Regions from separate parts of the Metaplanococcus flavidus genome, predicted to be linked through region 2. Evidence: predicted binding sites of a transcription regulator. Region 2 holds the regulator's gene; the other holds the start of a gene.

Region 1 (16,581 bases), on a different contig from region 2:
CAGCCCTTTTAAGAAAGATGGACTAGTAATCGTATGAAGATCCATTCCATCACACACCTTTTTTTAAAAATTTTTCCGACTTTATTTCTCTCTACATTATATCAATTGTCAGCAAATGTACAAACGGGAGCATCCAAAATCAGTTTTTTCTTTTGACAATCATCGCTGTTAATTCCTTCAATAATGCCATTTCCCCGTCCAGTCCATCAATTGATTGCAATGCCTGGGACGCGTGATGATCCAATTTTTCTTTGGCTCGCGGCAAGGTCAGGATGCCCGGATAAGTGCTTTTTTCGCTGTTCTCATCTTTGCCGGCCGTTTTCCCAAGTTCTTCGGAAGTGCCGGTTACATCCAAAATATCATCCTGGATCTGGAAGGCGAGTCCCAGATGTTCACCGAATCGGGTCAGCGCTACAATAGTCTCGGATTTAGCCTGCGCCAGAATCGCTCCTGCCAGAATACTGAAAGTAAGAAGAGCACCCGTTTTCAGCCGGTGCACTTGTTCCAACTCTTCCAATGCCAGTTTTTTCTCTTCACCTTCGATATCAAGAATTTGGCCGCCTACCATTCCTTCAGCGCCGGAGGACACACTCATCAGATCGATCAGATTCACTTTGTCATCGTTTGAAATATTTTCCAGGCGCGCAATCAATCCGAAGCTGTAGGTTAACAGTGCGTCTCCTGCAAGAATGGCAACAGCTTCGCCGTAAACTTTATGATTCGTCGGCATACCCCTTCTTAAATCATCATCATCCATACTGGGCAGATCATCATGGATCAGCGAATACGTATGAATCATTTCAATTGCCGCAGCCACTTTCAAGGCATCGGGATGGTTAGCCCCGAGTTCATGCATGACCGCAAGCATAAGAATCGGACGGATTCGCTTACCGCCTGCCTGAAGTGAGTAATTCATGGATTCCTTCAATGAAGCCGGAATGGATAAGGCTTCAATCTGATCTTGCAATTCCTGCTGAATGAGCGGTTCATAATAGCTGCGGAATTCCTTCAACCTCATTTCTCAGTCCCGTCCTTTCCGATTTCTACAGGCGTTTCCTTCCCATCCTTCATCATCGTCACTAATTGTTCTTCAGCATTCTGCAGTTTGTCGTGGCAAACTTTCGAAAGCTCCATGCCTTTCTGGTATAAGGTCAGCGCCTCTTCAAGCGGAACATCCCCCTGCTCCAATTGACGAACGATTTCTTCCAATTGTTGCATCGCATCGTTGAATTTCAACTCTTTTTCAGCCATTTGTATGCTCCCCTTCTGTTTTTGGAATCGTATTTTTGACGGTTGCTTCGACCACCCCGTCCTGCATTGTCACCGTTAGATCATCACCAGCTTTTACCTGTTGGATGCTTTTAACAACCATGCCGTCTTTGTATGGAATGGTGTAACCTCTTTCCATGAGTTTCAGCGGACTTAACGCATCCAGCGTCCGGATGGCAGATGTTAGATTCATTCTATTATTATTCACTGTAATATGTGCAGATTGATCGAGGCGTTTTTGTAATTGAGCGATATCCGTCTGCGATTGTTTGATCCGCTGAAGCGGTATGCGGTTGGCCAATTGCCTGTCCAGATTGGTGAAGCGTTCCCTCGAGCGATTCAGATGCTGGAAAACTTCACGCTGCAAAGAATCCCCAGCTCGTTCCACCCGTTCGATGAATGGGCGGTATAAACGGTCCGGATAAGCGAAAGGCATCGAAGTCGCCAATTTTCTTAAAGCCGTTTTGTCCCGTTCCAGCATATTCGAGATGACGCGGTACATGCCGCTTTGCTGATTGAGAACTTTGTCCAGCAGGTCTGCCCTGCTTGGCACAGCCAGTTCAGCTGCGGCAGTCGGGGTTGCGGCACGTAAATCAGCCACGAAATCGGCAATGGTTGTATCCGTTTCATGGCCGACAGCAGAAATGACAGGGATCTGCGAATCGAAAATGGCGCGGGCCACAGCTTCTTCATTAAAAGCCCACAGATCTTCGATCGATCCGCCTCCACGGCCGACGATCATGACATCAAAATCCGAGCCATTGGCGGCCTGGATCGATTGGACGATGGATCTTACAGCTTGTTCTCCCTGTACCAAAGTAGGAAATATTGTGATTTTCGCCATCGGATACCGGCGGTTTAAGGTGATGATGATGTCTCTCACCGCGGCTCCGGTCGGCGCAGTGACAATCGCTATTTTTTCAGGAAATCTTGGCAGTGGCTTTTTATGAGCAGTATTGAAAAATCCTTCTTTGGAAAGCTTCTCCTTCAATTGTTCAAAAGCCAGATAATAATCGCCTATACCGTCCGGCTGCATTGACTGGGCATACAACTGATACTGTCCGGACGCTTCATAGACCGATACGTCTCCACGAATTAAAACGGTCATTCCGCTTTCCGGCTTGAATTTGACAGCGCGCGCATTGGCTGCAAACATCACAGCAGGCAGTCTTGAAGTATTGTCTTTTAATGTGAAGTAGATGTGGCCGCTTGTATGGATCTTCACATTCGAAAGTTCCCCTTTTACGTAAACATCACGCAAATGGGGATCTGCATCAAACTTCTTTTTTATGTATTTGGTTAACGCTTTTACACTTAAGTATGGGTCGGACGTCAAATTTTCAGCCCCTATCTTCCATATTAAAAAGCTGCCTTTCTTTCGAAAAACAGCTTTGTTTCTTATTATTTTACATGTTCAGACTCATTTTGTCTCCGGTAATCCTCTTTCAGCAGAAAGCAGTGTGTTTTCCATCAGCATCGCAATGGTCATCGGACCGACTCCACCGGGAACAGGTGTTACATAGGAAGCCTTGTCCAACACATCTTCAAAATCCACATCTCCGCATAAGTTGCCGTTTTCATCTCGGTTCATGCCGACATCGATTACGACAGCACCAGGTTTGATATGCTCTTTTCCGAGAAACTTCGCACGTCCGACAGCGGAAATGAGAATATCCGCCTGGCGTGTGTAATCAATCAGGCCGACTGTTCGTGAATGGCAATATGTGACTGTTGCATCCTTTTGGAGCAGGAGCTGTCCGGCCGGTTTACCGACTATATTGCTGCGGCCAATGACTACAGCATGTTTGCCGGCGGGGTCGATATTGTATTCTTCCAGCAATTTGATGATGCCATGTGGTGTGCAGGGAAGAAATGCTTCCCTGCCAATGATCATATTGCCGACCGAAACCGGATGGAAACCGTCCACATCTTTGTCAGGCTCAATCGCCAGAATCACTTGGAATTCATCGATATGGTCGGGAAGCGGAAGCTGAACCAGAATTCCATGGATTTCCGGATCTTTGTTCAATCCCTCTATCACTTCCAGCAGTTCCTCTTCTTTCAGCGTTTCCGGAAATTGCAGAAGGTCGGAACGCATGCCGAGTGATTCACAGGTCTTTTTTTTGTTTTTGACATATGTATGGGAAGCCGGATTGTCACCGATCAATACGACTGCCAATCCCGGAATTATCCCTCTTGAAGTTAATGATTGCACACGTTGGCCAATCTGTTCTTTAAGTTTCAGGCTCGTTGCTTTTCCATCGATAATGATCGCTGACAAGTGAATCCCCCCAGATTAATTTTCCAGTTCATCGGTAAACTTCGACAATACCCCGTTCACAAACCGGCTGGATTTATCATCACCGAATGTTTTGCTCAATTCGATCGCTTCATTCATGACCACGCGCGATGGTGCATCTTCCATATAAGCCAATTCAAATACAGCCATCCGTAAAATCGTGCGCTCAATTTTCGGCAATCTTTCAAGAGACCAGTTTTCAAGATGACCTTTTAATTTTTCGTCGATGGCCGCCATATTCGAATAGGTGCCTTCGACCAGCAGGTTATAGAAATTATCGTCGCTGCCGTCCATAACGTGCTCGATCGCTTCTGCCACCGTCAATTCTGTGCCCTCCAACTGAAATAAAGTCTGGAGTGCTTTTTCGCGTGCTTCATGTCGTTTCATAATAAACCCGGTCTCCTTTTCACTGCTAATTAACACCCATTATACAGATAATATACCTGAAGTTCCATGTTTGAAATGTTCGGAAAACGGCAGCGGTAAAAAAAGGATGTTATCCCGCATGACTCACCTTTAGTTTACCAGCCTTCAGCTTGTGCGGAATAAAAAAAGCCGGCCAACACTACTTCTGGTGTTGGGCCGCACTCTATTCAGTCGATAATCTGCTGTGATTCGAACTGAATGCCCGTGACATGGACATTCACTTCCTGCGTTTGCAGTGAAGTCATGTTTTCAAGCGTTTGACGCACTTGCGTCTGAATTTTTTGAGCAGTCTTCGGAATCGAAACTCCATAATCGATAACACAGTAGACGTCAATCATCAGACCGTCGGCGGCAAGCTCTGTTTTCACACCTTTGCCGTGCACTTTTTTGCCCAGACGTTCTGCAACCCCGGATGCAAAGTTGCCGCGCATGCTTGCAACTCCCTCGATATCAGAAGCAGCGATACTGGCGATAATTTCAAGCACTTCCGGTGCCACCTCAATATTGCCGAGGTCCTGTTTATTCGTCGGTTTGACCTTTACATAGGGAATCGTTTTTTCAGCCATAAAGACACTCCTCCTTAGGAATTCAACACATCATACTTTTCAAGGAATTTCGTATTGAAATCACCTGATTTGAAAACTTCATGGTCCATCAATTTCAAATGGAAGGGAATGGTAGTGAATACGCCTTCGATGACAAATTCTCCCAATGCCCGTTTCATCTTGGCCACTGCTTCTTCACGTGTATCAGCAAACGTAATCAGTTTCGCCACCATGGAATCGTAATATGGGGGTATGCTGTAACCTGAATACATAGCAGAATCGATGCGCACGCCCATACCGCCCGGCGGCAGATACATATCCACGCGGCCTGCAGACGGCATGAAATTCTTCGCAGGATTTTCAGCGTTGATGCGGCATTCGATGGACCAGCCTTTGAATGTGATGTCTTCCTGGCCAAAGCTCAATGTTTCACCGGAAGCCACACGCAATTGCTGCTGAATCAAATCTACACCAGTGATCATCTCGGTTACCGGATGCTCAACCTGGATACGGGTGTTCATTTCCATGAAATAGAACTTCTGATTTACTGCGTCAAAGATGAATTCCACTGTTCCGGCACCACGGTAATCCACCGCTAATGCGGCTTTCACTGCGGCATCGCCCATTTCAGCCCGAAGCTCAGGAGACAAAGCAGGAGAAGGGGCTTCTTCAACCAATTTTTGCATGCGGCGCTGAATTGAACAATCCCGCTCTCCAAGATGGACAGCATTGCCGTGGGAATCCGCCAATACCTGAATTTCGATATGACGGAAATCTTCGATGAATTTTTCGATATAAACACCAGGATTGCCGAAAGCCGCAGCAGCTTCCTTCTGCGTCATTCGAAGGCCGGTGATGAAATCTTCGCGGCTTCTCGCCACCCGGATCCCTTTTCCGCCGCCTCCTGCAGTTGCTTTGATAATGACCGGAAATCCAAGTTTCTCGGCAATTTTCAATCCATCCTCTTCACTGGCAACGATTCCTGTTGAACCTGGCACGACAGGAACGCCGGCCTTTCTCATGGTTTCACGGGCAACATCCTTCGTCCCCATTCTGGAAATCGCGTCAGACGTTGGACCGATGAACATAATATCGCATTCCTCACACAACTCAGCAAAACTTGCATTTTCAGCAAGGAATCCATAGCCCGGATGGATGCCGTCACAATTGGTTAGTTTGGCAACAGAGATGATATTCGAAAAGTTCAAATAGCTGTCTTTCGAAAGTTTCGGACCGATGCAATAGGCTTCATCAGCCAACTCAACATGAAGAGCCTCTTTATCAGCTTCGGAATAGACCGCGACTGTTTCGATGTCCATTTCCTTACATGCGCGGATAATGCGCACAGCAATTTCTCCGCGATTTGCAATCAATACTTTTTTCATCGTCATGTCCCCCCTCCTCAGTTTGTTTTAACGAGGAATAAAGGCTGGCCATATTCGACGAGTTGTCCGTCTTTTACAAGAATTTCAGCAATTTCCCCATCAACTTCCGCTTCAATTTCATTGAAGAGTTTCATGGCTTCCACGATGCAGACGATCTGTTCAGCAGAAACTTTCGATCCCACTTGCACATATGCAGCTTCTTCCGGTGAAGGCGACTGATAGAAAGTGCCGACCATAGGAGACAGGATTTTATGCATATCGGAATTTGCAGCGTCAGAATCATTGGTTTGTTCCGATGCCTTTTCTTCCGCCACTGGTGCTTGTGGCGCTGCTGGTGCTGCGGAAGCTTGTGGAGTTGGTGCCGCTGAAACTGATGGTGCTGATGGTTCAGCAGCTGCAGAACCATCTTCTTTTTTCAGTTTGAGTTTAATGCCTTCTGCTTCATATTTGAATTCAGTGATTGATGAGCCGTCCACCAATTTTATGATTTCGCGTATTTCCTGTATTTTCAAAATGTCCTACTCCCCTTATGTATGAATATTTTTTCGGCCGATACTCACTTTGCAAAATCAACCTTTTAAAAAATGGCCCCCCATGGGAGGAGGGCGTTTTCGCTTTTCTTTGTCCAGACTCCAGCGGCCCAGCTCTTCGGGTCATAAGTCAACCCAGCTGCGTGGCCAAGGCCACTTCGCTGCTCTGCCTTATGCCTTTCAGAGCTTAACGGGCGCTGTCGCTTTTCTTTGTCTACTGTGCTCTTGAAACGTATGATCCATCAGTAGTGTTGATGATCAGGCGATCGCCTTCATTGATGAAGAACGGCACCTGAACTGATAATCCTGTAGTGAGGACAGCCGGTTTCGTTCCGCCGCTGGCCGTATCCCCTTTAATCCCTGGATCTGTACCAACAACTTCCAACACAACCGTATTTGGCAATTCAACGCCCAAAACTTCTCCATGGAATTCAATAACTTGAACTTCCATATTTTCCTGCAGGAATTTCAACTCATATTCAATGCTTTTTTCCGGCAATTCGATCTGGTCGTATGTTTCGGTATCCATAAATGCATGGACATCACCGTTTGCATATAAATACTGCATTTTTTTGTTGTCAATTTGTGCTTTAGCCACTTTTTCCCCGGCGCGGAATGTTTTTTCAGTCACACTGCCTGTGCGCAGGTTGCGCAGTTTCGAACGAACGAATGCTGCCCCTTTACCAGGTTTTACGTGCTGGAATTCCATGACGCGCCAAATGCCACCATCCACTTCGATTGTTACACCAGTTTTAAAATCGTTTACTGAAATCATATAATTTCCTCCGTTTTTATAAAATGCGCAGTTCTTTTGACGATTTAGTCAGTCTTTCGTTTCCGGACTCGGTAATCAGTATATCATCTTCAATGCGCACTCCGCCAATACCCGGTAAATAAATGCCCGGTTCAACGGTTACAGCCATTCCCGGTTCCAGCACGACTTGCGATTTGGATGAAAGCCCCGGCGCTTCGTGCACTTCGAGTCCTATGCCATGGCCTGTTGAATGGCCGAATGCATCGCCATATCCTTTTGACTTAATATGGTCGCGTCCGATCGCATCGGCATCAAAGCCAGTCATTCCCGGACCAATCTTCTCAACGCCAAGTTCCTGTGCTTCCAAAACAATTTGATAAATTTCCTTCAGTTTTTCAGACGGTTCACCTACAGCAACCGTACGTGTTATGTCGGAGATATAGCCGTTATACAAAGCACCAAAATCCATCGTTACAAAATCACCGGATTCGATCACTTTGTCAGAAGCTCTGCCATGAGGCAACGCTGAACGGAAACCCGAAGCGACAATGATATCAAAAGAAGAAGACTCAGCTCCTTGCTTGCGCATGAAGAATTCGAGTTCATTTGAAACCTCCAATTCCGTCATGCCGGGCTTGATGAAGGTGCAGATGTATTCGAAAGCATCATCGGCGATTTTGGCAGCCGCTTTCAGGGTTGCCACTTCATCTTCTGTTTTGATTATCCGGATTTTTTCGATGACCCCACTGACCGGTACCAATTCCACTTCCATCTTTTCTCTGTATTGTTCATATGATGAATATGTAACAAAATCTTTTTCGAAGCTGAGCGATTTCACTCCCAATTCTTTTACCTGAAGGGCCGTTTCTTCCAGCAGATTGGTTTTGGCTTGGACGATTTCAAAACCTTTGCACTGTTCTGCTGCCTGTTCTGTGTAACGGAAATCCGTGATGAAAAGCGCTTTTTCCGGTGTAACAATTGCAAGGCCTGATGAGCCGGTAAATTCCGTGATATAACGCAGATTAAATTCGCTTGTGATGAGGAATGCCTCAATTTTTTGTTGAGCCATTTCGTTTCGCAATTTTTGCAGTTTCAATGTAGTCATCCTCTCTGATTTCGTAACAGCAAAGCATGCAGACCCAGGAAATATACGTCTTTTCCAAACCCGGTGATCTGCCCTTCCGCAACCGGTGCTATAAAGGAATGGTGGCGAAAGTCCTCGCGTTTATAAACATTTGAAATATGTACTTCAATAACAGGTACGTTAATGGAAGCGATGGCATCCCGAATGGCAATGCTCGTATGCGTGTAAGCACCGGCGTTTAAAACCACCCCATCAAGATCCTGGCGTTCTGCCTGCTGAAGCCAATCAATGATTTCGCCTTCATGATTCGACTGGCTGCATGTCAGCTCAATGCCGTGATCGAATGCGAATTGTTCAAGCTCATGTTCCAGTTCGGCAAGTGTAAATGTGCCGTATGCATCCGGCTCCCGCTTGCCAAGACGGTTCAGATTGGGGCCATTCAGTATCAAAACGCGCATCTTCTCCACTCCCTGTCGATAACTTCTTCATTATTTTATCATACGAGCAGAATCGAGCAACTATAAGAAGGAAAATGGGGAGCCGGGTATAACTTGAATTTTGGTTGCGGTTGCCATAAATAAGTTCGCAAATAAATAAAAGCGGAAGCTAAGGCTTCCGCTTTACAACTTAATTGAGAATGAAAAATGAAAACCGATATTACGCGAAACAGGTTCGCTTTCCTGAAACCCATGCTCCTGTCTCTGTCCCTGCAACGCTGCGCTAGCTTCGGGACATGAAAGTGCGTTGCATCGCTTCGCTAGCTTCGTCGCAAAGCGCCGGCCGGAAGATCTTCGGCCACGCTTGGCTCCCGCTTTTTCGTTTTTAATTTATAGTCCACATTTCAACTGCGCCGCACAATTTGTGCAGGTATTGCAACCGCCCATTTCTTCGACTGTCCCTTTGCGGCATACCGGGCATGTATCGCCCACTTCTGAACCGATGGTGACATTCGTCGAACGCAGATCCTGGATTGTGTCGATCAATACGATCGGGCGTTTAGTCTGAACTTCTTCAGGTGCTTCATCTTCAAACGTATTTTCTTCCGCTTTCAAAGTAAGAACCTGGGAGTCACGGCTGCCATCAACATAAACCGTACCGCCCTTCGCTCCGCCTTTATAAAGTCGTTCGTAGACGCCTTGCACCTGTTCGACTGTATAGCCGCGCGGTGCATTGACGGTTTTTGAAATCGATGAATCGATCCAGCGCTGGATGATGCATTGCACATCAGCGTGAGCTTCCGGTGCCAACTCCATTGATGTAATGAAAGCTTTCGGAAGATCGTCTTCGCGGGCTTCCGGATTGTTTTTCAGATACTCACTGACGATATCCGCTTTGACTTCGATGAACTTGCCAAGGCGTCCACTGCGGTAGTATGTGAATGAATAATATGGCTCAAGCCCTGTGGAGACGCCTACCATCGTGCCAGTGGAACCAGTCGGTGCAACCGTCAACAGATGCGAATTGCGGATTCCGTTTGCCAAAATGCCTTCACGGATCTCTTCCGGCATTCCACGCATAAAGCCTGTTTCAGTAAATGCTTTTCGGAGAGCTGCCGTCTCTTCTTCCGTTTCCCCTTCAAGGAATGGGAAGCTTCCACGTTCGGCCGCCAATTCTGTCGAAACTTCATAAGCTGCTGCAGCAATAGTCTTGAAGAGCTGGTCGACAAGTTCATTGCCTTCCGGCGATCCATATTCTTTATCACAATAAATCAACAGGTCAGCGAGACCCATGACACCGAGGCCGACGCGGCGTTCCCCTAATGCCTGAAGGCGGTTCTCTTCAAGGAAATAAGGGGTTGCGTCTATTACATTGTCCTGCATGCGGACACCTACGCGAACCGTTTCTTTCAGGGCTTCAAAATCGACCGTCTTCGTTTTCGGATCTGCAAATCTTGCCAGGTTGACAGCCGCCAGGTTACAAACTGAATTAGGGGCCAGTGGTTGTTCGCCGCACGGGTTGGTCGCCACCACTTTTTGGCCATAGGCTGTTGCATTTGTTTTTTCATTGGCGTTATCAATGAAGAATATGCCGGGTTCTGCAGAATAAGTGGCGCAAACATTGATGAGATTCCACAAATCACGTGCTTTCATTGTGCGGTAAGTGCGGACTTTATGGCCTAAACGCTCCCAATCACGCACATCGCCGACTTCCTGCCATTGTTCGTTGTATATTGCCATTTCTTCTTTTGAATAAGATTCTACAGCCGGGAAACGCAGATCAAAATCAGCGTCCTTTTCAACAGCTTCCATAAAATCACTCGTCAATGTTACAGAAATGTTTGCTCCTGTAAGAAATTCTTCGTTATGAACAGAGTACGTTCCGCCGTCACGAAGTTTCGTGTCCGCATCACGCATGATTTTTTCATTGAATCCACCCATGCCAGGAATTGTCCGGTAGTTCAGAACTCCTTGATACATTGCTTCTTCCAGTTCTGTCAACGGCTTGAATTTCAATTTATCTTTAGCCAGTTTCCGGATTGTCTCGTCTTCGGTATTCTCGATCAAATAACGGAGGATCCGCGGATTCTGCATTTTGGAGATAATGAATTCTGCGATATCCGGGTGCCAGTCTGCCAGCATGATCATCTGAGCTCCACGTCGCGATCCGCCCTGTTCAACAAGGTGTGTCAGTTTCGCGATATCGTCGAGCCAGGAAACCGAACCTGAAGATTTACCGTTAACACCGCGCGCCAATGTATTGCGTGGACGCAAAGTCGAACCATTTGTCCCCACTCCGCCGCCACGGCTCATAATTTCCATTACTTGTTTGCGATGGTCGGAAATTCCTTCGCGGGAATCTGCCACGAACGGCATTACATAACAGTTAAAATATGTAACATCCGTATCGGCGCCCGCTCCGTATAGAACGCGGCCTGCAGGAATGAACTTAAGACCCACAAGCTGCTCATAAAACTTCGCAAACCATTCCTGCCGTTTTTCCTCTGTTTTTTCAACAGATGCAAGCCCCGTCGCATTCCGTTTGGCAATTTGTTCATAGTAGACTTCAAGTGGTTTTTCGATAACGTCAAGGGATTTTACAACAATGCCATTCTCCAGATCTTCCTGGTTGTCAATCGCGCTGCGGTAATCTTCCTCGATCCAGACTTCTGCCTGATTGGCTTGCTTATTCACTGAAACAATAAACCCAAGACCACGTGCCGGGAATTTCGGATCTTCTTTTACTGTCAGAACGACAAAATCTCCAGCCTTCAATGTTTTCTTCTCGGTATCTTTGAAAGAGTAACGATCGATCATGACCAGCCGCGAAACTCCTTTATGTGTTGTCGTCATGTCCGGTGTAATCGGATGTACTTGTGAAAATTGCTCGATGTCCCTGTTCAGAGCTTCAGGATTTAACGTAAAAACAGATTTAGTTGCAGAAACCATTTGACAAATCCTCCTTTGTATTATAGGGGTAAACACAATATATAGTATTTATACTGTTCCCATGATACTATATGTTGAAACTCCTTTCCATAACAAAATTTTGATTCTCCAACTCGTTTGATGGCAAACTCTGCAATGACAAGCTTTTTACAGTCCGAAATAAAAAAAATGAGTCAAAAGTGATATTATTTGCACCATCCCTTTTCAGGGTAAAATTCCATAGATCTTTTCTTGTTGACACCTCGTTCAACTCGCATGGATATTTTATGTTTTTGAAGTCCGACGGGCAGTTTTTCTTGTTTCCCCATTCCTCCCTGCCCATTAAAAACTAAAGCAATGATAAATTTTCATCAAGATGGATTTGTGTCCGTAGCAATGAATTTTCACAACATCGCCTCTTTTTCATTGTTGCATGGAATATTGCCATTGAATTCAAGAACCATCTTCTCTTATAATGAAGAAAGAATAGAAAGGGGAAAGACCATTGGAATTCTTGTATTTTATCGCCGCAATCCTTTTTGCGATTATCGTTTATGCACTGGTATCGTATTTCCGCATGAAAAAAGCCGTCACGCCGCTGACGCAGGAACAGTTCATCGAAGGTTACCGGAAAGCCCAGCTCATTGATGTTCGCGAACCCAAAGATTTCGCTGCAGGACATATTCTTGGAGCGCGTAATATTCCACAAACCCAGTTAAAACAGCGCCATAAGGAAATCCGCTCTGACAAACCGGTCTATCTGTATGACCAGAACGGCGCACGCGCCGGCCGGGTAGCGATTTACCTGAAAAAACAGGGTTATGACCAGATTTATCAATTGCAAGGCGGTTTCAAGCAATGGACCGGAAAAATCAGATCAAAATCCTAAACCACAAGCTCTTCCTTCATGGAAGAGTTTTTTTTCAAAAAAAATTCATTGCGCAATAGCAAAAATGCCTGGAAGCAAAATCTGCTTCCAGGCATTTTTTCTGTTATTCAGCTTTATGGTAGCGCAACACGGGTTTGCGTGCCGCTTTTGTTTCGTCGAGGCGTTTGATGACCGTGGTGTGAGGTGCATCCTGGACGATTTCCGGATTCTCTTCCACTTCACGTGCAATCTGGATCATTGCATCGATGAAGGCATCAAGCGTTTCTTTCGATTCTGTTTCCGTCGGTTCGATCATCATGCCTTCTTCCACATTTATCGGGAAGTAGATTGTCGGTGGATGGTAACCGAAATCGAGCAGACGTTTTGCCATATCCAGGGTGCGCACACCCATTTTTTTCTGGCGGCGGCCACTCAGGACAAACTCGTGTTTGCAATGGCGGTCATACGGCAGGTCAAAATGCGGCTGCAATCTGCGCATCATATAGTTGGCGTTCAAAACGGCATATTCGGTTACAGCTTTCAAGCCGTCCGGCCCCATAGAACGGATATAAGTGTATGCGCGCACGTTGATGCCGAAGTTGCCGTAAAACGGTTTCACACGGCCGATTGACTGCGGGCGGTCATAGTCAAACGAGAATACGTCGCCGTTCTTAACGAGAATCGGTTTTGGCAGATACGGCAATAAATCTTTATTGACGCCTACAGGACCTGATCCCGGTCCGCCACCGCCGTGAGGGCCGGTAAACGTTTTGTGGAGATTCAAGTGGACCACGTCAAAGCCCATATCTCCCGGGCGTGCTTTTGACATAACCGCGTTGAGGTTGGCACCGTCATAATAAAGCTTGCCGCCAACTTCATGGATGATGGCAGCCATTTCCAGAATCTGTTCTTCGAAAAGGCCCAGTGTGTTTGGATTCGTCAGCATCAAGGCAGCTGTATCCTGCCCGACTACGCGCTGCAAATCTTCCAGGTCGACAAGGCCATGCTCGTTCGATTTAACCGTCACGGTTTCAAATCCGGCTACGGTTGCAGAAGCAGGGTTTGTTCCATGTGCGGAATCGGGAACGATGACTTTTGTGCGATCCATGTCGCCATTCGCTTCATGGAAAGCACGGATCATCATTAATCCTGTCCACTCGCCGTGGGCGCCAGCGGCCGGCTGAAGAGTCACTTCATCCATGCCCGTAATTTCCTTCAGGTGTTCCTGGAGGTCATACATCAATTCCATTGCACCTTGGACAGTGGATTCATCCTGCAACGGATGGATATTGGCAAAGCCGGAATAGCGGGCCACCGATTCGTTGATTTTCGGGTTGTATTTCATTGTGCAGGAGCCGAGCGGATAAAAACCGGAGTCGACTCCGTGGTTGCGCTTCGACAACGCCGTGTAATGGCGCATGATGTCCAGTTCGGAAACTTCCGGCAGGTCCGCAGCTTCTTCGCGGAGCAGGCCTTCCGGCAATAGATCAGCAAGGTCGATTTCAGGAACATCGAGTTCCGGCAGGCTGTAGCCGACGCGGCCTTCTTTAGTCATTTCAAAAATGAGTGGTTGGTTGTCTTTATGCATGAGTAGCCCCCATTTCCTGCACGAATGCATCGATTTCTTCTTTCGTGCGCTGCTCGGTAACGGCAACCAGCACGTGTCCACTGAATTCTTCGTAGCTCAAACCGAGATCATAGCCGCCGATCATCCCTTTTTGCAATAAGGATGCATTCAGCTTTTTGACTGGAGAATCTGTTTTAACGACAATTTCATTGAAATGTGCGCCTTTAAAAGCGATTTCAAAACCGGCGCGCTCCAATTGCTGTTTCATATAATGAGTTTTTGTGATGTTCTGGATGGCGATTTCTTTAGTGCCTTCCTTGCCGAGCGCCGTCATGGCAACAGAAGCGGCCAACGCATTCAATGCCTGGTTCGAACAGATATTCGAGGTGGCTTTATCGCGGCGTATATGCTGCTCTCTTGCCTGAAGGGTCAGAACAAAACCGCGGCGTCCGTCTTCATCTGTCGTTTCACCGACAAGACGTCCTGGTACTTTTCGCATTAAGGCTTTAGTGACTGCAAAATAACCGCAATGAGGGCCTCCGAATGCTTCCGGGATGCCGAATGGCTGCGCATCACCAACTGTGATATCCGCGCCAAGCTTGCCTGGAGGCGTAAGAGCGCCAAGAGCCAGCGGGTTTGATGATACCGCGAACAATGCGCCGGCTCCGTGAACGATCGGCTCGATTTCTTTCAGGTTTTCCACCTGGCCGAAGAAGTTCGGATACTGGATCATCACTGCAGCTGTATTGTCATCGATCATTTCTTTCAACGCTTCGAGATCCGTGTGGCCGTCTTTCAATGGAATTTCTTCCACTGCGATGGACTGTCCAAGTGCATAAGAACGGACAACATCACGCGATTCCGGATGAACTGCACGGGATACAAGAATTTTTTTGCGGCGTGTATGGCCGGCAGCCAGCATGCCCGCTTCAGCAAGCGCTGTTCCGCCGTCATACATCGAAGAGTTGGCAATTTCCATGCCCGTCAATTCGCTGATCATGGTCTGGAATTCAAAAATCGCCTGCAATTCACCCTGAGAAATCTCGGGCTGATAAGGAGTGTAGGCTGTATAGAACTCGGAACGCGATATTACGTGATCCACGATAATCGGTTTATAGTGGTCGTAGACACCAGCACCCAGGAAGGAAGCATAAGTATTTGAATCCGCGTTTTTGGCAGCCAATTGCGACAACTCTTTTGTCAGCGATGACTCTGATTTTGCAGGTTTGATGTTATATTCGCCTTTAAAACGGACTTTTTCCGGAATATCTGCGAATAACTCATCGATGGACTGGATGCCAATTGTATCGAGCATTGCTTTTTCATCTTGCGGCGTCATTGGTAAATAGCGATGTTTCATCGATTGCTGTCCCCTTTTTAAATAGAATTAATTGCTGCGTTTATAGAATGGCGTTTCGACTGTTACTGCTTTCAGTCGTTTATTGCGGATTTCGACTTCCAGTTCTTTGCCGATTTCAGCATATTCCGCCGATACCAGAGCAAGGCCGATGTTTTTCTTTAATGTTGGAGATTGAGTGCCGGTTGTTACTTCACCAATTTTTTCATCATTCAGGTACACGGAATATCCATGGCGCGGAATGCCTTTGTCAATCATTTCAATACCGACCAGCTTGCGCGGAATCCCGTCCTCTTTTTGTGCGGCAAGTGCCTCTTTTCCAATGAAATCTTCCTTCGCCAATTTAACGACAAAGTTGATGCCGGCCTCCAGCGGAGTGATGTCTTTCGACAATTCCTGTCCGTACAGCGCCAGACAAGCTTCGAAACGCAATGTATCACGTGCGCCAAGTCCGGCCGGAATAACGCCGTCCTCTTTGCCTTCTTTTAAGATTTCAGCCCATAACGCTATGGAAGCTTCAGGAGAAGCATAAATCTCAAATCCGTTTTCCCCGGTATAGCCGGTGCGTGAAATGACAACCGGATGACCGCAAATTACAACGTCCTTTTTAAATCGGAAAGGTTTGATATCGGACAAATTTTCGTCGGTCAAGCGTTGAAGAACTGTTTCAGCGAGCGGTCCCTGCAATGCGAGTAAACCATATTGATCTGAAACATTTTCCAGAGTGACTCCTTCAATCGCATTCTTTTGCATCCACTCAAAATCCTTCTCGATATTCGAGGCATTGACGACCAGCATATAATGTTCTTCGTCAAAACGGTAAGTCAACAGGTCGTCGACCGTCCCTCCGTCCGGATAGCACATTGCCGTATATTGAGCTTGCCCGTCCTTGATTTTGGAAATGTCATTCGTCAGCAGGCTCTGAAGGAATTCCAAACTATTCGGACCGGAAACCAAAATTTCGCCCATATGCGATACATCGAAAAGACCGGCTTTGGTTCTCACAGCTTCGTGCTCTTCTTTGATGCTTGAAAACTGCACAGGCAATTCCCAGCCACCGAAATCGATTGTTTTTCCGCCATACTCAGCGTATGACTCAAATAAAGGTGTTCGTTGTAATTCTCCCATTCAT
Region 2 (16,581 bases):
ATTTAAAATGCAATCTCTGTCAAATAAATGCATTTAAAAATGATTTGTTTGCTTGCTTTAATTGCGCCGATTGCGGCCGTCGAGTTTCACCGGCTCCGTCAATGCACGGATTCGTTCCATGACACGCGCCGCTTTTAAATCCTCTTTTTCACCGCGCTGTGAATACGTCAGGTGATGCTGAAGTTCAGTATAACTGAAGTTCGAGGTCATGAACGTCGGCAATTTTTCCGCCATGCGGTAATGAAGTATGGTGCCGAGCACTTCGTCGCGGGTCCAGCTCGACATCGCCTCAGCACCGATATCATCCAGCATCAGAACATCAGCTTTTTTAACATAGTCGACTTTTTCCTGAAGCGTCTGGTCGCCGATTGCCTGTTTCATTTCGCGCATGAATTCCGGAACGAAGACCAGAACGGATTTGACGTTCATCTCTGCCAGTTCATTCGCCACAGCACTCAATAAATAAGATTTGCCGATGCCGAATTTACCGTACAGAAACAGGCCTTTATCCGGAAGATCGTCCGGTCCCGTCGCCTGATCCAGGAAATTGCCGACGGCACGGAATGCTTCCATGCGGCTGTCGTCAAGTTCAAAGCCTGAAAGTGTTGCCTGCATGACCTCTTTCGGCATATACATGCTGTGGATCAGCGAGCTTGCACGGCGTTTATTGTCATAGGCATTTTTGGACTTGCATGCGGTATAGGCGATACCAATTGTATTACGCTCCAACACCAGGTTCGGTTCGAAGCCTTTCAGATGATTGATGCAGCCTTCAAGGCTCGGGCATTTATTGCAATCATGAGATTGGTCGATATACTCGTACAATTTATGCATGCCCCGGTCGACGGTGCTTTTATCGATTTCCTCGGCATGGTCTTCAAGAAATTTCTGGACGCCCGGATTTTCAAGCACCTCCTTGCGCATATCGTTATAGCGTTCGGAAAAAGCGGGTGCATTGACAACGCGTTTTAAGGTTTCCCGAATCGGTTCCATTTAATCACCCTTCCCTTTTCTCAAAGCAAGTTTTGCCAGGAGTTTTTGTTTCTCGACTTCCAGGCTTTCGTTTTTGGGAGAATCGGCTCCCTGCGGTTCATCCTTCGTATAGAACCATTCCGGCAATTTTTCCTCGCGGACAGGTTTTCCACCGGAGCGCGCTGATGATTTTGAAGCAGCGGACGGCGAACCTTCCGATTTCCATTTCATGTACTGAGCGTGTTCTGTACGCGCCAATTCCATTGCTTCGGCTGCAGTGGAAACATTTTTGCGGATCCAATGGGAAGCGATTTTTTCGACATAACTTTTCGTCAATTTCATATCCGTCCGCAGCAGCACATACTGAAGCAGGACGTTTACCACAGCCGGCTCCATTCCGTGATGCACCACCAGATTATTGGCAAGCTGGACATCTGCCGACAACGGCTCTTTGCCTCCTGCGATATCCCGGAGGACTTCAATGGGTGACGCCGATTCGAGATAGACGACCAATTCATCCTGCCTTGTTTTCGGTTCCTCTTTCGGTTCCGGAGCTTTCGCAAGGACCGGTTCCAATTTCGGTGCAGTGGTGGACACCGTCATTTTATAGTACTCGGAAGCCGACTTTTTAATTCCTTCTATAGTAAGACGATAATCATCATCAATGGCCAGGAGGATCACTTTCTGCATTTCGAGTGGTCCCCAACCATAGAGAAACGCCAGTTTACAGATGGTGTCCTTGATCGATGCGGTCAGCACGCGTTTCGGGACCAGCTGCTCGGAAAGTCCCTGATGCAGCAGACTGAAGTCGAAATCGTATTCCGCTTTATAGCCTGTTCTGCTGCGCTGCTGCATTTTTTGCGAGTCCTGCGGATAACCGGCTTTGGCATGCACCGGCTGGAAAATATCCGTAAAAATCCGCGTCACTTCTTCGAAAGATTCCATGGCTTCTGCCGGCATGATGAACCGGTCGCGAATTCGGCGATAGGCGATATCACCGATTTTGCTGAACAGGAACATCGACAGCAGAGGATCAGCGAAAAAATCTTTCGGGTCAAGCGGCGGGCATAATTCATACAGGAACGTCCGGGATTCAGTTCCCTTCCGGTATGTCTTTATCAGACCGATCGCTTCCAACTGGATGCGCGATTCAAAAACTTTCGAAATCGGCATGCCCAGCGTATTCATCAATGAATAATGCGGCGTTTCTGCACGCAATGCTTCCCCTTCCGCCCAAAGCGTAAGGTAAAGCGACACGGCTTCTGCGCCGATCATCGGCTGGTAAAGCAGTGTCAGCAATTGGCGGTCATAATCGGAAAATGGATAAGGCAACCGGATCTTAAATGCATCAGCCGGCTGCAATTCCTTATAGAATGCAGTCATATGTCACCGCCTTATTCGGATATCTTGTCATCCGGATTCTTATTCAATAAATCCTTCAGCTCATCTATAAATACGTTGATGTCTTTGAACTGGCGATAGACGGAAGCAAAACGGACATATGCCACTTCATCAATTGCCGCCAGCCTGTCCATCACCATTTCGCCGACCTGTTCGGATTTTACTTCGGCGTTGCCGATTCTGCGCAGATCTTTTTCGATATTGAAGACCAGTTCTTCAAGTTTTTCAAGTGGTACCGGACGCTTTTCACAGGCACGGATCAAGCCGCGCAATACTTTTTCACGGCTGAACTCTTCGCGTGAACCATCTTTTTTCACGACAATCAGCGGCATCTCTTCCACTTTCTCGAAAGTGGTGAAACGATAGCCGCATTCTTCACATTCCCGTCTTCTCCTGATCGATTTCAATTCATCTACTGGCCGCGAATCCACAACGCGGGTACCATTATGCTGACAAGCCGGACATTTCATTTTGACATCTCCCCAAATTCTCTTTCTGTTGCTATAAGTATAACAAAATTTCAGCGTTTATAATATTTCATTTTTGAAACTGAATAAAAGTACAGAAGAACTAGCTTATATATGACGCTTCGTCGCTTTGGACTAAGCTCCCGCAATAAGCCGAGAAGAACACTCGTCTTTTGCTCCGTCGGCATTCGCCTGCTCCGGCGGCGCTCCTTCGCTGGGGGCCACTTCTAGATATAAAGAAGCAATAAAGAATCCTTTGGGATCTAGTGGAGTACTGAACCACACTCGGGCATAGGCCCGAGTTAGCTTTGCGTTTAATCGAAGCATCGATGCAGGATATATCTTTACTCTGCGTTGCCTTCCGCTGTTACATTATAATGGGTTCTCTAGAGATATGGAGCAAAACAGCGAAGACGCCCAGGGGAGCAGGCGAATGCCGACGAAGTGCTGAGATCCACTTGGGCGAAGTGAAACGAGACCGAGTTAGCTCAGCGCGAGCCAAGAGTTGGCCGAAGGGAGTTCGGCCGAGTCTTTGCGACGAAGCTAGCGCAGCGATGCAGAGACAGGAGCACGGGTTTTGGCAAGCGAAGCTGTTTTGCGGAATATCGATTGCTAAAGATTTTCTTTCTACTTTACTATGTACACAAATAGAAAAAGCAGAGGATCAGCTCCCCTGCTTTAATGTTATGGTTTCATGGATTATGCAGTTACTGTAACTTTGGTTTTTCCAGCACCGACTGGACCCATTCCACGTTGCAATTCTTTAACTTCGCTCGATTGTGAGCCAAGTGCCAGAGCGATGTAATCCGCTGCAATTGTCGGATCCATGTCACCGCAAGTGTATACATCTACACTCGCATAACCGTGTTCAGGAAAGCTGTGGATTGTCAGGTGTGATTCAGAAATAATTACTACGCCGCTTACGCCTTGTGGCGCAAATTTGTGAAAAGCGACCTCGCGGACTTCTGCCCCTGATTTGAGTGCTGCATCAACAAAAGTTTTTTCGATAAAATCCATATCGTTTAATTTGTCAAAATCACACTGCCAAAGTTCTGCAATTACGTGACGTCCCATTGTTTCCATGGTTCGTTTCCCCCTTTGATATCATTTTGGTTTCGCGCTCAAAATATTCAAAGTTGACTACCACGGGGGAAAGTTAGTCCAAAGAGGTCCTAACCCTTTAAGCAGTCATGTGAATAAAAATTCTTCGTTCCGATCCCTCATTGAGCTTTGGAATCGTTATGAAAAAAGTAGCCCGTTTTCAGCTACGAATCATAGTATATGATGTATTCCGTGGAAAAGCAACAAATAAATCTGATATAAATATCTTTTATTTCATGGATTTTTCTTACAATTAAGAAAATCGACAGCGCCCGTTAAGCTCTGTAAGGAAAGAGGTGGACCAAATTACATTTGGTCCACCTCTTTGCGACGAAGCTAGCGAAGCGATGCAGGAGCAATAAGGTTTTTACGATTTGGCGAAGCGGCGTCTTTTCAGCCGCACAGTCCCGAAAAGCGGAAACGGCCGTTCAGCTCCGAAAGGCTTAAGATGAACTTCCGAAGTGGCGCTCTTTGCCGCAGAGGAAGGACAGCTTAAGTCCGAGGAGTTGGCCGTTGGAGTCTGGACACAAAGTGGCTTATGACCTGAAGAGCTGGGCCGCTGGAGTCTGGACAGAGAAAAGCGACAGCGCCCGCTTTCATATATTAAATACCCCTATACACTCTTAAACAGAAAAAAACCACTTCTCCATAATAATAGGAAAAGTGGTTTTCGTTCTTAATTTGCACTCATTGCTGAAGCGACCTTTTTTGTCAGGTCGATAACGCGGGCTGAATAGCCCCACTCATTGTCATACCATGCCAGCACTTTGACTTTCCGGTTTGCAATTACCATGGTAGTCAGACCGTCGACAATGGCAGAGTCCGTTGTCGTATTAAAATCTATTGAAACCAAAGGTTCCATCGTTAAGCTCAAGATTCCTTTCAACGGCCCGTTTGAAGCATTAATGAATGCTTCATTGACTTCTTCAACCGTCACATCTCTATTCAGATCGACCACCAGGTCTACCAACGAGACGTTCGGAGTTGGAACACGCAACGCCATCCCATGCATTTTTCCTTCCAGATCAGGCAAAACCTGTGACAGCGCTTTCGCAGCACCCGTCGAAGTTGGAATGATCGACTGGGCACACGAACGGGCACGTCGCAGATCCTTGTGCGGGTTATCCAGATTTTTTTGGTCGTTTGTGTAAGCGTGAACAGTCGTCATCAAACCGTTGTCGATTCCAAACGAATCGTTGAGGACTTTTGCAACAGGCGCGAGACAATTTGTCGTGCAGCTGGCGTTCGAAATGACATCGTGTTTTGCAATATCCAGTTGATCTTCGTTAACACCCATTACAATCATGATGTCTTCATTTTTACCAGGAGCAGTCAAAATAACCTTTTTTGCACCGGCTTCAAGATGAAGAGCAGCTTTATCGCGCGAATTGAATTTACCCGTAGCTTCGATGACAATATCAATGCCCATCTTTTTCCATGGGAGTTTCAGTGGGTCGCGTTCGCTGACCAGTTGAACACGTTTCCCATTAACAATTAAAGCTCCTTCTTCAGCTCTTACTTCGGCGTCAAAGATGCCGTGATTTGAGTCATACTTTATCAAATGAGCCAAGGTTTCAGCAGGATAGCTGGCATTTACCGCTGAAATCGTTACGTCATCCATCAGGATGGCCTGTCTGAACACCATGCGGCCAATACGGCCAAATCCATTAATTGCAATAGACACTGTCATTTAAAAGTCCTCCATTAATTAAGTTATACTTATTTTTTAATCCGTTATATAGTATAACACATTATGTCGATTACAGAACCTCAAAAGCGGATGAATATTTCATTTTTGTGAACTTTCACTGCCACTGTTCCAGGATTCTGTCCAATTGAAGAGCGGTTTCTTCAACCGTGCCATTATTATAAATTACCGCGTCAGCTCCTTCTTCTTTGACGGACATGGGCAGCTGCGAGCTGATCCGGGCTCTGGCGTCCTTTTCACTCAACCCGTTCCGCTCCATCAGGCGGGCAAGCTGGTTTTCTTCGGTTACACTGACGACAAGGATCCTATCGACAAAATGCTGTAATTTGCTTTCGAACAGCAACGGTATATCCATAACGATTGTCCGGAATCCTTCAGTAAGATATTCGTTCCGTTTTCTCAGCATTTCTTCACGGATTGCCGGATGGATGATATCGTTCAATTGCTTTCTCCTTGCAGGATCTGAAAAGATGAGTGCTCCAACTTTTTCACGATCCATCGAGCCATCCGTTCTGATCACTTCCGGACCGAATAAAGCTTCAATTTTTTTCAGTGTTTCCGATCCGGGTTCGACCACTTGCCGCGCGACCATGTCCGCATCAATTATCGGATAACCCAATGCTTCCAGCATTTTTGAAACTGTGCTTTTCCCGCTGGCTATACTTCCTGTCAATCCAATAATCATCATCAGCCCTCATTTTTGGCATGCCGGGCAGTATACAGATGTGCGCCCCCCGATTTTCAGGGTTTTGGTCACAGTGCCGCAAGCCATGCATTGTTTTTTTCCATATATGGCGAAGCGGTTTTGCATGCCCCCTGATTCGCCGTTGACGTTCCGGTAATCAGAAATGGTGCTGCCTCCTGCTTCGATGCTTTCGAGTAAAATTTCGACGATTGCTTCAAATAATTCAATTCTGCGTTTTCTGCTGATACGCCGCACAGATCTGTTCGGGTGGATTTTCATCCGGAAAAGGGCTTCCGTCGCATAAATATTGCCTGCTCCGGAAATCACCTGACCGTCCATTATCACTTCTTTAATCGGTTTATTGCGGTATTTGGCGGAATCGGCCATGTCCAGAAAATGCTGCATTGCCCCTTCTGCAAACGGTTCCGGAGCCATCAGCAGGAGCGGTGGATAATCGCCTTCATGGAGCAGCACGCGCATTTCACCGAAACGCCGTATATCTGAATAAGCGAGAAGATTGCCATCACTCAAAGTCAGAACCACATGGACATGCCTGCGGAACTTCTCTTCCGGAATCGACAGCAGGCTGTCGACGTAAAACCATGCACCTGACATTCCCAGGTGGTTGACGAGCAGAAATTCAACATCTTTTCTTAATCCAAAATAAATATATTTGCTGCGGCGTTCCACGCTGACAATCTGAGAGCCTTTGACCCGGTCAATAAAACTGTCAGCTTCAATCTTTTTCAGGATCGCTTCACGGCCGCCGGTCTTGGACAGCCGGATGGTATCGGAAACGAATACATCCTCGATCCTTTTGCCGATGGCAACAGGCCGTATCTGCCGCACCACTCCTTCGACTTCAGGAAGTTCAGGCATCTTATCGGCCTCCAATCATTTTGTTTCATACCAGGTGTCGCCATGTGCGATATCGACTTTCAATGGAACATTCAGTGCCACAGCCGATTCCATGACTGACGGAACCAGCTCCATCAAACGGGTTAATTCGTCCTTTGGTGCTTCGAAGATCAACTCATCGTGCACCTGCAGAAGCATGTTCGCTTTCAATCCTTCACGTTCGAGTGCTTCGTCCATGTCAATCATCGCCTTCTTGATGATATCGGCCGCACTTCCCTGAATCGGTGTGTTCATCGCTGTCCGTTCTGCAAAGCTGCGAAGATTGAAATTTGAACTTGTGATGTCCGGCAAGTAACGGCGGCGGTTCATCAAAGTAGTTACAAATCCTTCTTTCTTAGCAGATGCGACGATATTTGTCATGTATTGCTGAACTCCAGGGAAGCTCTTCAAATAGCGCTCGATGAATTCCGCTGCTTCCTTGCGTGGAATATTGAGACTTTGTGAAAGACCGTAATCACTGATGCCGTAAACAATCCCGAAGTTTACCGCTTTGGCCGCACTGCGCTGTGCACCTGTCACTTCTTCCAGGGACACATGGAAAACATCTGCCGCTGTGGCAGTATGGATATCCCGGTCATCTTTGAACGCTTGGACGAGTCGTTCGTCTTCAGACATATGAGCTAGAACCCGCAATTCAATCTGGGAATAATCGGCAGCCACCATCACCCAATCAGGATGCGAAGGAACAAACGCTTTTCTGATTTTCCGCCCTTCTTCAAGGCGGACCGGAATATTCTGCAGGTTCGGGTTGGTCGAACTCAATCGGCCAGTTGTCGTCAATGCCTGCTGAAAACGTGTATGGATCTTGCCATCCTCATGAATTTCCTTCAATAAACCTTCTATATAAGTGGACAGCAGCTTGCCCAGCTGGCGGTAAAGCAGAATATGCGAAATGATTTCGTGCTGCCCTTCCAATTTTTCCAGCACATCGGCTGCTGTCGAATAGCCGGTCTTGGTTTTCTTCAACGGCGGCAATCCCAGTTTTTCAAAAAGAATGACGCCCAATTGTTTCGGTGAGTTGATATTGAATTCCTGGCCTGCCAGGCTGTAGATTTCCACTTCGATCTTCTCAAGTTTTTCGGACAATTCCTTGCCCATATCCGACAATTGGTTGCGATCCACCATGACGCCAAGCGATTCCATTTCTCCAAGCACAGTGGCCAGTGGCAATTCCAATTTATCGTACAGATCAAATTGCTGATTGTCCTCCAGCTTTTTGATGATGACGTCGCGCACTTTCCAGATGGCCCGCGCTTTTCTGGCGATATGTTCATGCAGGACAGCATCTTCTGGCACTTTCTTTTTCGCACCTTTGCCATAAACTTGTTCATTCGTCGAAACATCTGTATAGCCGTATTCCAGCACAATGTTCGCCATATCGGTATATGTCAGGGACGGATTGACGATATAGGCGCCGAGCATCAAATCGAAGTCGACTCCATCCAACTCGATTTCACAGCGCAGGAAAGCGGCAGTCGAGGCTTTGGAATCCGACATATACTTACGCTTAGCCGGATCTGCCAGCCAGGCTTTGAAAGTTTCTGATTCTTTTGCAACATCCATAGAAATGACATAGACCTCATTGTTGTCAGACAAAGCCACGCCGAGCAGATCGCATGTGTGGTAATGTTCATCATACAATTCGAGATGCACTGCCATTTCATCTTTCAGGATGGATGGGTCCACTTCCGTCACAACGGTAAATTTTAATTCTTCTTTGACTGTTTCTTCAGCCGTGTAATCCATTTTTTCCAATAACGATTTGAAAGCCAGCTCATTCCAAATCCGCACCAACTCATCCTGGTCCGGACCGGCATAGCCCAATTCCTCAAGTTTCACTTCGACAGGAGCCTTGCGCTCAATTGTCGCCAGCTTCTTGCTGATGTAGGCCAGGTCTTCATTGGCGACCAATTTTTCTTTCATCTTCCCTTTTTGCTGGTCGATTGCCTCGTAAACGCCTTCCACCGAACCATGGGCTGCCAGCAATTTGAGTGCGGTTTTTTCACCCACACCCGGAACGCCCGGAATATTATCGGAAGCATCGCCCATCAGGCCTTTCATATCGATGATCTGCAGAGGTGTTAAACCGTATTTCTCTTTGATATGGTCAACCGTATATTTTTCGATATCGGTAATCCCTTTGCGCGTGATGTAAACCGTCGTGGTAGGAGAAGCCAATTGCGTCAAATCTTTATCTCCCGAAATGACAACGACTTCGTCTCCCTGCTGCTCAGCTTCCAGGCTGAGCGTTCCGATAATGTCGTCTGCCTCGTAATTTGGCAATTCATATTGTTTAATGCGATAGGCATCGATCAGCTTCCGCAAATAAGGAAATTGCTCGGATAATTCGGGCGGCGTTTTCTGGCGTCCGCCTTTGTATTCACTGAACGTTTCATTTCGAAACGTCGTCTTCCCGGCATCAAACGCAACCATCATATGGGTGGGTTGTTCCTCTTCAAGAATTCGCTGCAGCATCATCGTAAAACCATAGACTGCATTCGTGTGGATGCCACTTTCATTTGTCAGCAGCGGAAGCGCGAAAAATGCGCGATACGCCAAACTATTACCGTCCAGTAAAAGTATTTTCTTAGCCACAAAATTACCCCTTTCAATAAAAAACCGTCATTCCCTTTATTTTACCACGCGGGCAAAAAGAAGAGAAATGACGGCTCGGTTTATTCCATTATCCCTGACAGGACACTGGCGTAAGGTGAGTCTGACGGCAGGATGATGACGGTATCATCACCGATTGTTTTCGTATAGGACTGGAGTGACCGGTACAACTGGTAAAACTCCGGGTCTTTCGAGAAGGACTCATTATAAATCCTTGCCGCTTCGGATTCCCCTTCTGCCTGGATCAATGCAGCTTCTTTGCGGGCAGTCGCGATGACTTCCTGGGCTTCCCGGTCAGCCTGTGCTTCGATTTCCTGTTTTTTCGCATCTCCCTGCGATAAATAATCCTGTGCAGTGGAGTCACGCTCTGAAATCATCCGTGTATAAACCGATTGCTCGTTTTCTTCCGGAAGGTCCGTCCGCTTCATCCGGACATCCGCCACCCGTATGCCGTATTTGTCTTTCTCGAGGAGCTCGTTGACTTTTGCTGTGACGTTGTCGTTCAAACTGCCTCTTGATGAATTCTCATCGTTGATGATTTCATCGTAATTCAATTGGCCAAGCTCTGAACGGATCACCGAGTAGATAAACTCTTCCATGCGTGATTCCGCATTGACGATCGTCACCGCATTGGTGATCAGATTGCGCGGGTCCGTGACTTGCCAAACTGCATAGTTATCGATAATAATCCGTTTTTTATCGCGTGTATTGATTTCAGCTTCCGACACATCGTAGATCATCTGGTGTTTCGGCAGCGTTGTCAGGCTTTGGATAAACGGAATTTTCATATGCAGCCCCGGGTCTTCTTTAATATCCACAACTTCTCCGAATTGGCGGACGACCCGGTACTCGCTTTCCTTGACGACATAGACATTGGTCAATACGATCAGCAATACAATAAAAGCCAGTGTCAGGGCCACAATCATTTTCCAATATTTTTTGAAGTTGATGGGATCTTTCGGCGGCTTTTGCTTCTTGGAAGGGCTGTAGGCATCAAATTTGCTGGTTTCGTTTTGCGGTTTATTCGTTTCCATTAATTGTCCCCTCCCGTTTCAGCTTCAGCCACCGGCGGCACTACTGCCTGGTTGTCTCCGAGTGGCAGATATTTCATCGTTCCGCCTTCGTCGTTCATGATGTACAGTTTCGCGTTGGGCAGGACCGATTCCAGCGTTTCCAGAATCAGGCGCTGTCTTGTAACTTCGGGGTTAGCTTCATATTCAGTGAATAATTTATCAAATACTGCAACGTCCCCAATTGCTTGTTCCACACGCGCCACTTTCTGGCCTTCGGCACGGGAATTGATCGCCGCCTTTTCACCAAGCGCTTCATTGCGTTTCTGATTTTCATACTTTCTGGCTTCGTTGATTTTCGTGTTCATCGTTTCACGTGCATCCGTAACATTCGTGAATGCCGCGCGTACTTCTTCGTTGGGCAATTCGACATCCTGCAATTTAACCGCCAACACTGAAATACCGATATCATATTTCTCGATTAATGATGCCAGCAGGTCCCGTGTATCCGCTTCTATTTCCGCTTTCCCGGAAGTCAGGGCATCATCGATCAGCGAACTGCCGATAATCGAACGGATTGATGCAGACGTGGCATCATGCAAAATATCTTCCGGATTTTCTGCATTGAAAAGATATTTCTTTGGTTCTGTGATTTTCCACTGTACAACCAGGTCGGTCAGCACAATATATTCATCGCCGGTTATCATTTTTGTTTCTTTGTCGAATGAGACGATTTCACCGTCTTCATCCTGACTGTAACCGAATTGAAGACTGAATGTTTCCTTGGATAAAGTTTCAGCCCGCTGGATCGGCCAGGGCATTTTGAAATGCAGGCCGGGTTCGACAATGGTTTCGTTGACTACACCGAATGTGATGATGACGGCCTGTTCGGATTCATCCACTGTATACCAAGATGTGAGAACAGCTACGAGAAGCAGGATCCCTGCGATGGATAACCCGATGATGGACAGTATTTTTCTGGTTGTCATATTCTTTCCCTCCAATTGAATTCTATGTATAGGTAATATACGGAAAAACTGTCGAATGGTTTCAAAAAAAAAAAAAAAAGAAGAAGGACCTCGTGGAAGGTCCTTCTCCTTTTTTATGAGTTGAAAGGGGGTTCTATTAGAATATAACACCCCAATATGAAGACAGTGTTAAGTCTGTGTAAATTTACCATTGATTATTCTTATATTTTTTATAGTAATTCACCTGGCGCGCAAACAGGTACAATTTGCGTTTCAGATGTTTGTCTTTCTTATAGAAAAGCGGGTTTCCATATTGGCCTCCTTTAATCAGGCGTTTTATGTCTTTAAGGACCGCTTTGTTTTTGACAAAATTACGTAAAACGATTTTCGGCACAACCGTGAAGAGAAAATCTTCATTCAAATAAGTCACCGGTTTGTCCTTCTGATAAATAAGATCATCAACAAAATACTCAGCCATATTATGTCCGAGGGCAGTTACGTAATAACTTGAACGGCCCTGGCGAATATTCACTTCAAACACTTTGAACTTTTTATCCCGAGCATCGTATTTCAAATCGAAATTCGCAAAGCCCTGATAACCGACCGCCTCCAGAAAGTTCTGCAGCTTGACCATTATCTCTTTGTCAAAACGGGTGATCAGCGCTGTATAATTTCCGATAGCCGAAACTGTATGTTCCTGCAATACGACCTGCGCAAAACTGACCAGTTGTGTTTTTCCTTTGGAATTCGAATAGATGACCGAATCCCACATGAATGTATCATCTCCGGGAATATAATCCTGGATAATCAGTTCACCGCGATAGCCGCCTGCTTTAATTTGCTGGATCACCTCGTGCAATTCTTTCGGACTTTCGACTTTATAGACTTTCTGCTGGTTTTCAAAATGGAGTTTATTGTACTCGATGCCATTGCTCGGCTTGATGATAGCAGGGTATATCATTTCATCGTTGAATGGCTCTTTTGAATTGCAATCATAAAAGACCGTTGTTGGCGTATCGATGCCATGCACTTTGCAAAGCTCGTAAAAATTCGCTTTAACCTGCAGTTGGTTCATCAAATCCTCATTAATATAATTAAAGACATAATGCTCCCGCAGTATTTTCGCATTTTCAATGATCAGCCGCACATAAAGGTCGTTCGTCCCAATAAGCAGCAGGGTTTTGCCGGGCGTTCTGTACTTATCGGCAACATCGATCAGGATATCAGCAAACCGGGAATCATCCGCAATGCCTGAACGCAATTCGATGTTTTCAGTGATTGTACTTAATGAAGTGAATGACAGGGGTTCTTTGCCGACTAAAATCGGTTTTATGCCATATGCTTCATGAAAAGAAATGGCCATATTATAAGCGTTCATATCGGTACCGATAATAATCGGCAAAAAAGGGTGTTTAGTAACCATAATTTCCTCCTAAATTAACTAGCCAAAGGCAAATAAATGGTGAATGTAGTGCCGACACCAACTGTGCTGTCGACTTCCACTTTCCCATGATGTGCCTCGATTAAATGTTTAACAATTGACAATCCGAGTCCAGTGCCGCCTGAATTACGGCTCCTTGCTTTATCTACCCGGTAAAAACGTTCAAAAAGTCGGGGAATTTCAGCCGAAGCGATACCAATCCCCTCGTCTTTCACTTTAATGACTGCCTGATTCCGGTTTTCATACAGGCTGATTTCAATCGTCTTTTCGGGCGCGGAATAGTTTATGGCATTAGCCAATAAATTCATGAGAATTTGCACAAGCCGATTGGCATCTCCTGCGACATTCACTGGTGTTAGATGCGTTTTCAGCGTCATGTTCTTTTCAGTCAGCCCTGGCTGCATCAGCTCAATCGCATATTCGATGACTGCTTTCATATCTGTCGGCTGGGCATCGACCTGAAAACCGCTTTTCTCCACCCGAGATAATTCGAGAAGTTCCTCGATCAAAGTTTCCAGCCGATTTGCCTCTGTCTGAATGATCTCCATAAAAGAGAGTAAGCTCGATTCATCTTTATAAGCGCCATCAATCAGTGTTTCTGAAAAACCTTTTATGGAAGTTACCGGCGTCCTCAATTCGTGTGAAACATTCGCCACGAAATCTTTTCGGATCTGCTCGAGCCGTTTCAGCTCGGTAATGTCATGGAGCACAATGACAATACCAAGCCACTGTTCATGATTTCCGATAACAGGTGCACCGTAAACTTCCAATGCCCGTTTATTGATGCCTGCCTGATACTCCATCTGCTCACGGGCTGGGGTTTCAGTCATGAACACCTTTTCGATAAAACTTGCCAGCTTGTCCGGAATAGGGAGCTCGCCATAAAATTTGCCGATCAGCTTTTCAGCACGCAATTCAAATTCGTTTTGGAAGTATTTATTGAACAGTGAAATTTTGCCTTGCCGATCAACCATGATCAAACCACTGCCCATCGTTTCAATGAGCGTTTTCAAACGTTCCTGTTCCATTTCACGCACAGCGGTGATTTCCTGCAGATTGCGAGCCAGCACGTTGATAGTGGAACTCAGCGAGGAAGAACCAGCCAATGGTTCTTCATAAGCTCTGGCCTGATAATTGCCTTTGACCAGTTCCATGGCTGTTTCCGTAATATTTTCGATAGGTGCGATAAGAACTTTGATGACCCGGTAGCCTACAGCTGCAGAAACTATAAATGCCAGAAGGAATACCAAACCGAGCAGGAGCCAAAATTCCAGCCGGCTGACTGCATCATCGTATAAAGGTAATAATTGTATCACTACGACGTAGAGACTCACTAACAAAGCCCCGAGCCATAGCAGCAGGTTGCCTAAAATGCGGCGCCGAAATGGCTTCATATCAGCTTGGGCTCCTCAAATTTATAACCAAGTCCCCGGATTGTTTTGATGAACACAGGCTTTCTGCTGTTTTCTTCTATCTTATCCCTTAAGTGGCTGATGTGGACATCGACAATACGGGTGTCTCCTGCAAAATCATATTTCCATACCGAACTCAATAATTGGTCACGCGTCAAAACCCGGTTCTTATTCTCCATCAGATAGACCAGAAGCTCGAATTCTTTTGGTGTGAACTCCAATTGTTCATCGTTCAGAAAAGCTTCGTATCGTTCAGGGTAGACCTTCAGCTTGCCAAAACTCATTTCGGATGAAGACCAATCGTCTCGTGTGACCTTCATGCCTTCGGATCTGCGAAGGACTGCTTTGATTCTTGCAACGACTTCCCTTGGACTGAAAGGCTTAGTCATATAATCATCCGCTCCAAGTTCCAGTCCAAGCACCTTATCGAATTCATCATCTTTTGCCGTAAGCATAATGATCGGAATACTTATTTTCTGGAGTCGCAATTCTTTGCAGACTTCCACCCCATCCATTGAAGGCAGCATCAGGTCGAGTACGATTAATGATGGCGACTCGCTGATGGCGAGATCGAAGCCCTCTTTCCCATCGTTTGCGATGATCGTTTCATAACCGGCCTGTTGAAGATTATAAGATAATAATGTTGCGATGGATTGTTCGTCTTCTATAATTAGTATTTTCTTCTGCATTTAACAGCCTCCACATTCAGTTTGAAACCCCCATTTCAAACCAATCAGAAATTATCCATTGCTTGTGTGGTCAGCTGACTAAGCACTTGAGGTGGATTCGCAATAATGTTGCCTTCGAGCACCAAATCTCCATTTTCATCGGCAGCTTCCACGCGGACCGTAACTTCATTTGCTGCAACATTCACTTCGGTAACTTCCAAAAGAAAATCGATGGAAGCATAATGATAGACGGGCTTGCTGAATTTCAGATGCTGTTCCTTGATATAAGATCCAGGTCCCGGCAGATATTTCGACACGGCCGAAGTGATGATGCCTGTCAGCATCGCTGTCGGAACAACCGGTTTTTCAAATTTCGTCTGCGATGCGAAATCATGTTGGATATACAGAGGATTTCCATCGTTTGTAAGTCCAAGATAGAGAAGAAGATCTTTATCCTCAATATTTTCTGTAAGCTTCAGTTTTTCGCCAATCGCCATATCCTCGATTTTACGGCCTAACTTCCGTTTTTTTCCGAGCAACATTAAAATCCCTCCTGTGGTCTTATATCTTAATAATATCAATTAAGAAATGAAATGCAAATGCAGTAGATACAGGTGAAGCAGCCGGCTGCGGCTTTCTGCCTGTTTGTTCTGCGTTATGTCAGGACTTTCATAACTGCTCTGACAGATTCAGCCGAGTGATTCAATAATGCTTTTTCTTCCTCGTTTAAAGTTATCTCAATGATTTTCTCTATTCCGCCCGCGCCAAGGATGGTCGGGACTCCGAGATAGATTCCATCCATGCCATATTCACCTTCCAGATAAGCAATGGAAGGCATGATGCGTCGCTGATCCTTGATGATCGCTTCCGCCATTTCAACGAGCGATGCCGCAGGGGCATAATAGGCTGAACCGTTTCCAAGAAGGTTGACGATCTCCGCGCCGCCTTTACGGGTCCGCTCCACGATGGCATCCAGTTTCTCTTTAGCTATCAAGGTTTCAAGTGGAATTCCTCCTGCATAAGAATAACGGACGAGCGGCACCATATCATCGCCGTGGCCGCCTAATACAAATCCACTGATGTCTTTAACGGAAAGATTTAATTCCTGCGCGATAAACGTACGGAATCGTGCCGAATCCAACACGCCCGATTGGCCGATAACTCGCTCTTTCGGAAATCCCGATTCCTTAAACACAGTATAGGTCATGGCATCCACC

The links. The regulator NrdR, encoded in region 2, represses ribonucleotide reductase genes. The targets are predictions, from matches to a motif close to AACACNATATATNGTGTT.
Region 1: the regulator NrdR is predicted to act here: its motif matches at 11,710-11,727, upstream of ACFQ1X_RS04605 (vitamin B12-dependent ribonucleotide reductase).

The regions. Positions count from the first base shown of each region.
Region 1 covers NZ_JBHTKI010000007.1:137,151-153,731, forward strand. Annotated here, with positions in the region: gene dxs (1-deoxy-D-xylulose-5-phosphate synthase) at 1-45, opposite strand, end outside; gene ACFQ1X_RS04550 (polyprenyl synthetase family protein) at 140-1,018, opposite strand; gene ACFQ1X_RS04555 (exodeoxyribonuclease VII small subunit) at 1,015-1,251, opposite strand; gene xseA (exodeoxyribonuclease VII large subunit) at 1,244-2,605, opposite strand; gene folD (bifunctional methylenetetrahydrofolate dehydrogenase/methenyltetrahydrofolate cyclohydrolase FolD) at 2,690-3,550, opposite strand; gene nusB (transcription antitermination factor NusB) at 3,566-3,955, opposite strand; gene ACFQ1X_RS04575 (Asp23/Gls24 family envelope stress response protein) at 4,162-4,560, opposite strand; gene accC (acetyl-CoA carboxylase biotin carboxylase subunit) at 4,575-5,924, opposite strand; gene accB (acetyl-CoA carboxylase biotin carboxyl carrier protein) at 5,942-6,439, opposite strand; gene efp (elongation factor P) at 6,669-7,229, opposite strand; gene ACFQ1X_RS04595 (M24 family metallopeptidase) at 7,246-8,313, opposite strand; gene aroQ (type II 3-dehydroquinate dehydratase) at 8,310-8,750, opposite strand; gene ACFQ1X_RS04605 (vitamin B12-dependent ribonucleotide reductase) at 9,120-11,678, opposite strand; gene ACFQ1X_RS04610 (rhodanese-like domain-containing protein) at 12,163-12,546, shown strand; gene gcvPB (aminomethyl-transferring glycine dehydrogenase subunit GcvPB) at 12,650-14,113, opposite strand; gene gcvPA (aminomethyl-transferring glycine dehydrogenase subunit GcvPA) at 14,106-15,452, opposite strand; gene gcvT (glycine cleavage system aminomethyltransferase GcvT) at 15,480-16,577, opposite strand.
Region 2 covers NZ_JBHTKI010000006.1:101,135-117,715, reverse strand. Annotated here, with positions in the region: gene dnaI (primosomal protein DnaI) at 58-993, opposite strand; gene ACFQ1X_RS03160 (replication initiation and membrane attachment family protein) at 994-2,355, opposite strand; gene nrdR (transcriptional regulator NrdR) at 2,367-2,843, opposite strand; gene speD (adenosylmethionine decarboxylase) at 3,540-3,923, opposite strand; gene ACFQ1X_RS03145 (glyceraldehyde-3-phosphate dehydrogenase) at 4,618-5,631, opposite strand; gene coaE (dephospho-CoA kinase) at 5,747-6,334, opposite strand; gene mutM (bifunctional DNA-formamidopyrimidine glycosylase/DNA-(apurinic or apyrimidinic site) lyase) at 6,344-7,213, opposite strand; gene polA (DNA polymerase I) at 7,229-9,847, opposite strand; gene hflC (protease modulator HflC) at 9,928-10,899, opposite strand; gene hflK (FtsH protease activity modulator HflK) at 10,899-11,864, opposite strand; gene ACFQ1X_RS03115 (carboxylate--amine ligase) at 12,049-13,266, opposite strand; gene pnpS (two-component system histidine kinase PnpS) at 13,281-14,678, opposite strand; gene ACFQ1X_RS03105 (response regulator transcription factor) at 14,675-15,385, opposite strand; gene ACFQ1X_RS03100 (MaoC/PaaZ C-terminal domain-containing protein) at 15,430-15,906, opposite strand; gene mdh (malate dehydrogenase) at 16,020-16,581, opposite strand, start outside.